2 regions of the Isoptericola sp. NPDC056618 genome follow, and region 1 is predicted to be linked to the other one. Evidence: predicted binding sites of a transcription regulator. Region 1 holds the regulator's gene; the other holds the start of a gene.

What was found. The regulator Rex, encoded in region 1, represses fermentation and respiration genes when NADH is low (regulators of the CRP and FNR family bind a similar motif). The targets are predictions, from matches to a motif close to CTTGTGAANNNNTTCACAAG.
Region 2: pflB (formate C-acetyltransferase) is a predicted target of Rex. The motif match lies at 1,908-1,927, and genes of this name have one in related genera.

Annotation. Positions count from the first base shown of each region.
Region 1 is NZ_JBHTVZ010000017.1:66,393-69,789, reverse strand. Features, by position in the region: gene ACFQ8T_RS17450 (MarR family winged helix-turn-helix transcriptional regulator) at 1-261, opposite strand, end outside; gene ACFQ8T_RS17445 (YceI family protein) at 364-912, shown strand; gene ACFQ8T_RS17440 (redox-sensing transcriptional repressor Rex) at 1,032-1,694, opposite strand; gene ACFQ8T_RS17435 (glutaredoxin family protein) at 1,726-1,962, opposite strand; gene ACFQ8T_RS17430 (HAD family hydrolase) at 2,034-2,837, shown strand; gene ACFQ8T_RS17425 (30S ribosomal protein bS22) at 2,935-3,033, opposite strand; gene ACFQ8T_RS17420 (acetoin utilization protein AcuC) at 3,188-3,397, opposite strand, start outside.
Region 2 is NZ_JBHTVZ010000002.1:217,746-221,142, forward strand. Features, by position in the region: gene dxs (1-deoxy-D-xylulose-5-phosphate synthase) at 1-1,099, shown strand, start outside; gene ACFQ8T_RS04060 (HAD family hydrolase) at 1,148-1,813, shown strand; gene pflB (formate C-acetyltransferase) at 1,965-3,397, shown strand, end outside.

The sequences.
Region 1 (3,397 bases):
GAGGCGGCTGCGCGACAGCGCGAGGAACTCCGCGAGCGCCGACATCCGCAGCGTCCTGTCCGGCGCCTCGGAGAGCTGCACCAGCAGGTGGTACTCGCCGAGCGTGACGGGCAGCCCCTCGTCGTGCGCGTCCCCGAGCGCCTCGAAGAAGCGGGAGGTCCCCTCGAGGAACCTCCGCCACGCCCACTGCTGCTCCTCGTCGAGCCAGCGCACGTCCGCGCGGCCGTCGTCGTCGCGCTCCCGCGCCCTCGTCGCACCCACGGGAATAGGTTACGAGAGCGCCGCGTTCCACCCCCCGTGACGATAGTTGATTCATCAACTATCTTGGTGAACGTCAGCACGACCCAACCCGAGGGAGACACCATGACCGCGCTGCCCGCAGGCCTGACCGCCGGTACCTACGCCATCGACACCGCCCACTCGACCGCCTCGTTCTCCGTGCGCCACGCCGGGATCGCCAAGGTGCGCGGCACGATCGCCATCACGTCCGGCGCGATCACCGTGGGCGACGACCTCGAGTCGTCGGCCGTCTCCGCCGAGCTCGACGCCGCGTCGGTCAACACGGGCGACGAGAACCGCGACGGCCACCTGAAGAGCGCCGACTTCTGGCACGCCGAGGAGAAGCCGGTCTGGTCCTTCGCGTCCAAGGGCATCTCCACCGACGGTGACGACTACACGATCACCGGCGACCTCACGATCAACGGCGTCACCAACTCGGTCGAGCTGCCGACCGAGTTCACCGGCACCGCCACCGACCCGTTCGGCAACCCGCGCGCGGGCTTCGAGTCCGAGATCGAGATCTCGCGCAAGGACTACGGCCTGACCTGGAACGCCGCGCTCGAGACCGGCGGCGTCCTCGTCGGCGACAAGGTCAAGATCGCCCTCGACGTCTCGGCCATCAAGCAGAACTGAGCCTTTGCCGAGGTAGTACGACAAGCGCCGAGGTAGTTCCGGTCCTGGTGAGGTAGTCCGCTACCTCACCGGATCTCGAACTACCTGGGCGCTTGTCGTACTACCTCGGCAGTCTCGTCCTACCTCGTCGGCGCGCCGTTCGTCGCCGCGCGGGCCGCGGCGTGGAACGCGAGTATCTGCAGCTCGCCGGCCACGTCCACCGAGCGCACGACGACGTCGTCGGGCAGCTGCAGCGCCACCGGCGCGAAGGACAGGATCTCCCGCACCCCGCACGCCACGATCCGCTCGGCGATGGCCTGCGCCACCGGCCCGGGGGTCGCCAGCACCACCATCGACACGCCGGTGCGCGCGAGCACGTCCTCCAGCGCGTCGACGTGCTCGATCGTCAGCCCGGCCGCGGAGTTCCCGACCACCTGCGGGTCGGCGTCCAGCAGCGCCACGACCTGGAACCCGCGGGCCGCGTACCCCGAGTAGTTCGCCAGCGCGTGGCCCAGGTTGCCGATGCCGACGATCGCCAGCCGGTGCTCGGACCCGAGCCCCAGCGCCGTCGCGATGTACTGCGCCAGCGACTGCACGTCGTAGCCCACGCCGCGCGTGCCGAACGACCCGAGGTAGGACAGGTCCTTGCGCAGCTGCGCCGACCCCACCCCCGACCGCTCCGCCAGCTCCGACGACGACGTCGTCGTCACACCGCCCTCCGCCAGGTCGCGCAGGGCGCGCAGGTAGTAGGGCAGCCTCGCCACCGTCGCGGCCGGCACCGTCGCCTCACCGAGCTCGATCACTGCTGGATCACCCTGTCGTCCTCTCCCGGGCTCAGCGGGCCAGCCGGCGCGCCAGCCGCGCGCCGTCCACCCGCCAGAAGCCCTGCTGCACGCCGTCCACCTCGACGACGGGCACGTAGTCCCCGTACTTGCCCACCAGGTCCCCGCCGGGGCCGTCGACGTCGATGTCGACCTCCCGGAAGGTCTCGCCCGCGGCCCCGCACACGTCCGCGACCACCGCCCGAGCCTCCTCGCACAGGTGGCAGCCGGCACGCGTGTACAGGAGCACCCGGGGTTCACCTTCGGATCCCTGCGGCATGCTCACCTGCCAAGACTAGCGGCGCCGATACAGTGGACCGCATGCCGTCGCCCGTCGAGTCGTCCCCGCCGGCGCGCGCCGCAGCCTTCTTCGACGTCGACAACACCATCATCCGGGGCGCCAGCGCCTTCCACCTGGCGCGCGCCCTGTACCAGCGGCGGTTCTTCGGCACCCGCGACCTGCTGCGGTTCGCACTGATCCAGGCGAAGTACGTGGTGTTCGGCGAGTCCCGCTCCCAGATCGAGACCGTGCGCAGCCGGGCCCTGTCGCTCATCGCCGGGCGCTCGGTGGCGGAGATCACGGCCGTGGGCGAGGACGTGTACGACACCGTGCTCGAGCTGCGCATCTTCCCAGGCACCAAGCGGCTGCTCGACGAGCACCTCGCCGCCGGCGACCAGGTGTGGCTCGTGACCGCGACGCCGGTCGAGATCGGCGGGCTCATCGCCCGCCGCCTCGGCGCCACGGGGTGCCTCGGCACGATCGCCGAGCACTCCGGGGGCTTCTACACCGGCCGCCTCATGGGCGACCTCATGCACGGGGAGGCCAAGGGCGCCGCCGTCCGCGAGCTCGCCGAGCGCGAGGGCATCGACCTGTCCGCCTCGTACGCGTACGGCGACTCCCTCAACGACCTCCCGATGATGCGCACCGTCGGGCACCCCTGCCCCATCAACCCCGACGTGCGCCTGCGCCGGCACGCCAAGGAGGTCGGCTGGCCCATCCGCGAGTTCCGCGGCCGCGGACGGCGCGTGGCCGGGCGCGGGATGAAGACGGCGTCGTGGGCCGGCGCCGCCTGGGTCGCCGGGCTCGTGCTCCGCAGCATCCGGCGGCGGCTGCAGGGCCGCTGACGGCGGCCGCACCGGCCGGGAACAGCGAACGGGCCCGGCACCTCCGTGGAGGTGCCGGGCCCGTTCGTGCACGCTGTCCGCCGTCAGGCGGACGGCGTCACTTCTTGTTGCGACGCTGGTGACGCGTCTTCCGCAGCAGCTTGCGGTGCTTCTTCTTCGCCATGCGCTTGCGGCGCTTCTTGATGACGGAGCCCATGAGGTCCTCACAATGCTTGTCGGTCGGTGGAACACGGTTGGTCCCAGGAGCCCTGTCTCCAGGAGCAGCCGACCAACGCGGAAAAGTCCGTCCCCCAGGGTACCCGATGCCCGGCGCCCTCCCGACCGGCGCCCGTCCGACCGGCGTCGTGACGTCAGTCGCGGTACGGGTCGAGGCCCCACACGGGGAACACGTGCCGCCGGGTGGCGAGGACCGCGCGGTCGACGTCGTCGGCCGGGTCGTAGCCGTCCGACCAGGGTCGCCACTCGACGTCGCCGCTGCCCAGGCGCTCGGCCGGGTCCAGCCCGGACAGCTCCTCGACCTCCCGCCGCCAGGACTCCGGCAGCTCGATGCCGATCGCCAG
Region 2 (3,397 bases), on a different contig from region 1:
CCGGGCCAAGGCCTACGGCGGGCCCGTGATCGTGCACGCCATCACCGAGAAGGGGCGCGGCTACACCCCGGCCGAGCAGGACGTCGCCGACCGCTTCCACGCCGTCGGTCAGATCCACCCCGAGACCGGCCTGCCCGTCGCGCCGTCGCGGTTCGGCTGGACCAAGGTCTTCGCCGACGAGATCGTGAAGATCGGCCGCGACCGGCCGGACGTCGTCGCCATCACCGCGGCGATGCTGCACCCGGTGGGCCTGGCGCCGTTCGCGCAGGAGTTCCCGGACCGCACCTTCGACGTCGGCATCGCCGAGCAGCACGCCGCGACCTCGGCGGCCGGCATGGCCTTCGCCGGGCTGCACCCGGTGGTCGCCGTCTACGCCACGTTCCTCAACCGCGCCTTCGACCAGGTGCTCATGGACGCCGCGCTCCACCGGGCGGGCGTGACGTTCGTGCTCGACCGGGCCGGCGTCACCGGCGACGACGGGGCCAGCCACAACGGGATGTGGGACATGGCGATGCTGCGCATCGTCCCCGGGCTGCGGCTCGCCGCCCCCCGCGACGAGCCCACCCTCCGCGCGGCCCTGCGCGCGGCGGTGGACGTCGACGACGCGCCGACCGTGGTGCGCTACCCCAAGGGCGCGCTCGCCGACGCGATCCCGGCGCTCGAGGAGCTCGACGGCGTCGACGTCGTCGCCCGCCACGTGCCGGGTGGCGGCAGCGCGGGCGACGGGCGCAAGGTGCTCGTCGTGGGTGTCGGGTCGATGGTCGGCACGGCGCTCGCGGCGGGCGAGTCCCTGGCCGCGCACGGCCTGGCGGTCGACGTCGTCGCGCCGACGTGGGTGCTGCCGGTGCCCGAGGCGCTGGTCAAGCTCGCCGGCGAGCACGATCTCGTGCTGACGATCGAGGACGGCGTCGTCGACGGCGGCGTCGGAGCCATGACCGCCCAGCGGGCGGGGGAGCAGGGCGTGCGCACGCCGTTCGTGCACGTCGGCCTGCCGGTCGCGTTCCTCGACCACGCCAGCCGCGACCAGATCATCGGCCAGCAGCGGATGCGGGCCGAGGACGCCGTACGCGACGCGCTCGCGGCGCTCGCGCGCGACTGACGCGAGACGGGCGCCGCCCGGCGCCCGGCGCCCGCTAGCCTCACGGTCATGATCTGGCTGCTCGACCTCGACAACACGCTGGTGCGCCGGGCGGAGGCGTTCGCGTCGTGGGCGACCGGGGAGGTCGAGGTCGTGGGCGGGTCCACGGGCGACCTCGCCGCGATCCTCACGGCCGACGAGGGCGGGCACGGCTCCAAGGCGGCCCTCGCCCGCGTGCTGATCGACCGCCTCGGCTGGGACGACGACGTGCCCGCCGCGATCGAGCGCTTCCGCGCGGGGATCCTCGAGGGCGTGCGCCCGTACGACGGCGTCGTCTCCTCGCTCGACGCGCTGCGCGGGGCCGGGGGCCGGGTGGCCGTCGTGACCAACGGGACGTCGGCCCAGCAGCGCGGCAAGATCGCGCGCTGCGGCCTCGGCGACCACGTCGACGCGGTCGTGGTGTCCGAGGAGGAGGGCGTCGCGAAGCCCGACCCGCGCCTGCTCGAGATCGCCCTGGACCGGCTGGGCGCGGCCGACGTCGACCGGCAGCAGGTGTGGATGGTCGGCGACGCCGGCCACGCCGACGTCGCGGCCGGGCGCGCGGCGGGCACACGGACCGCCTGGGTCTCCCACGGCCGGTCGTGGGACGGGCCGGACCGGCCCGACGTCGTCGCGCCGACGACCCGCGAGGCCCTTGCGCTCGCGGCGTCCCCCTCCGGCGTCGTCCTGGACTGACCTTCCAGCAAGCGATCCGTCGCGGGAACGATCGGGATCCCGCGGCAGATCGCTTGCTGGAAGGTGTCTGCGACGTCACAGCGCCTCGGCATCGCTTGTGAAGGCATTCACGAATAGGCTGTGGTCATACCTCAGAAGGAGGGGGCTCCCTATGACCACCGACGCGGCACCCACCACGACCACCGCCTGGACGGGCTTCACCCCGGGACCCTGGTGCGACGGCATCGACGTCCGCGACTTCATCCAGCGCAACTACACCCCGTACACGGGCGACGACGGGTTCCTCGAGGGGCCGACGGCGCGCACCACCGCGGTGTGGGAGCAGCTCTCGGCGATGTTCCCGGCCGAGCGCGAGAAGGGTGTCTACGACGTCGACCCGCACACGCCGGCGGGCATCACCGCGCACGGGCCGGGCTACATCGACCGGGACGCGGAGCTGATCGTCGGCCTGCAGACCGACGCCCCCCTCAAGCGCGCGATCATGCCGAACGGCGGCTGGCGCATGGTCGAGGGCGCGCTGAAGACCTACGGCTACCCGGTGGACGAGAACCTCAAGAAGGTCTTCTCCGAGTACCGCAAGACGCACAACCAGGGCGTCTTCGACGTCTACCCGCCGAACGTCCGCGCCGCCCGCAGCTCGCACGTCATCACCGGCCTGCCGGACGCCTACGGACGCGGCCGCATCATCGGCGACTACCGCCGCGTGGCCCTGTACGGCGTCGACCAGCTGGTCGCGGCGAAGAAGGTCGACAAGCTCGGCCTCGACGTCCGGCCGTTCAGCGAGTCCGTCGTGCGCGAGCGCGAGGAGCACGCGGAGCAGATCCGCGCGCTCGGGGAGCTCAAGGAGATGGCCGCGTCGTACGGGTACGACATCTCGGGCCCGGCGACGACGGCGCGCGAGGCCGTGCAGTGGCTCTACTTCGGCTACCTCGCCGCGGTGAAGGAGCAGAACGGCGCCGCGATGTCGCTCGGCCGCACGTCTACCTTCCTCGACGTCTACATCGAGCGCGACCTGGACGCGGGGCGGCTCACCGAGCCCGAGGCGCAGGAGATCGTCGACGACTTCGTCATCAAGCTGCGGATCGTGCGCTTCCTGCGCACCCCCGAGTACGACGCGCTGTTCTCCGGCGACCCGACCTGGGTCACCGAGACCATCGGCGGGATGGGCGAGGACGGTCGGCCCCTCGTCACGAAGAACTCGTTCCGCTTCCTGCAGACCCTGTACAACCTGGGCCCCGCGCCCGAGCCGAACATGACGGTGTTCTGGAGCCCTCGGCTGCCCGAGGGGTTCAAGGAGTTCTGCGCCAAGGTGTCGATCGACACCTCCGCGGTGCAGTACGAGTCGGACGAGCAGATCCGCCCCGCGTGGGGCGACGACGCCGCCATCGCGTGCTGCGTCTCGCCGATGGCGGTCGGCAAGCAGATGCAGTTCTTCGGCGCCCGCGTGAACCTCGCCAAGGCGCTGCTGTACGCGATCAACGGCGGCAGGGACGAGGTCACCGGGAAGCAGGTCTCGCCGGCGTTCCCCGCCGTCGCGCCGGGGCTGCCGCTGGACTACGACGACGTGCGTGCCCGCTTCGACCG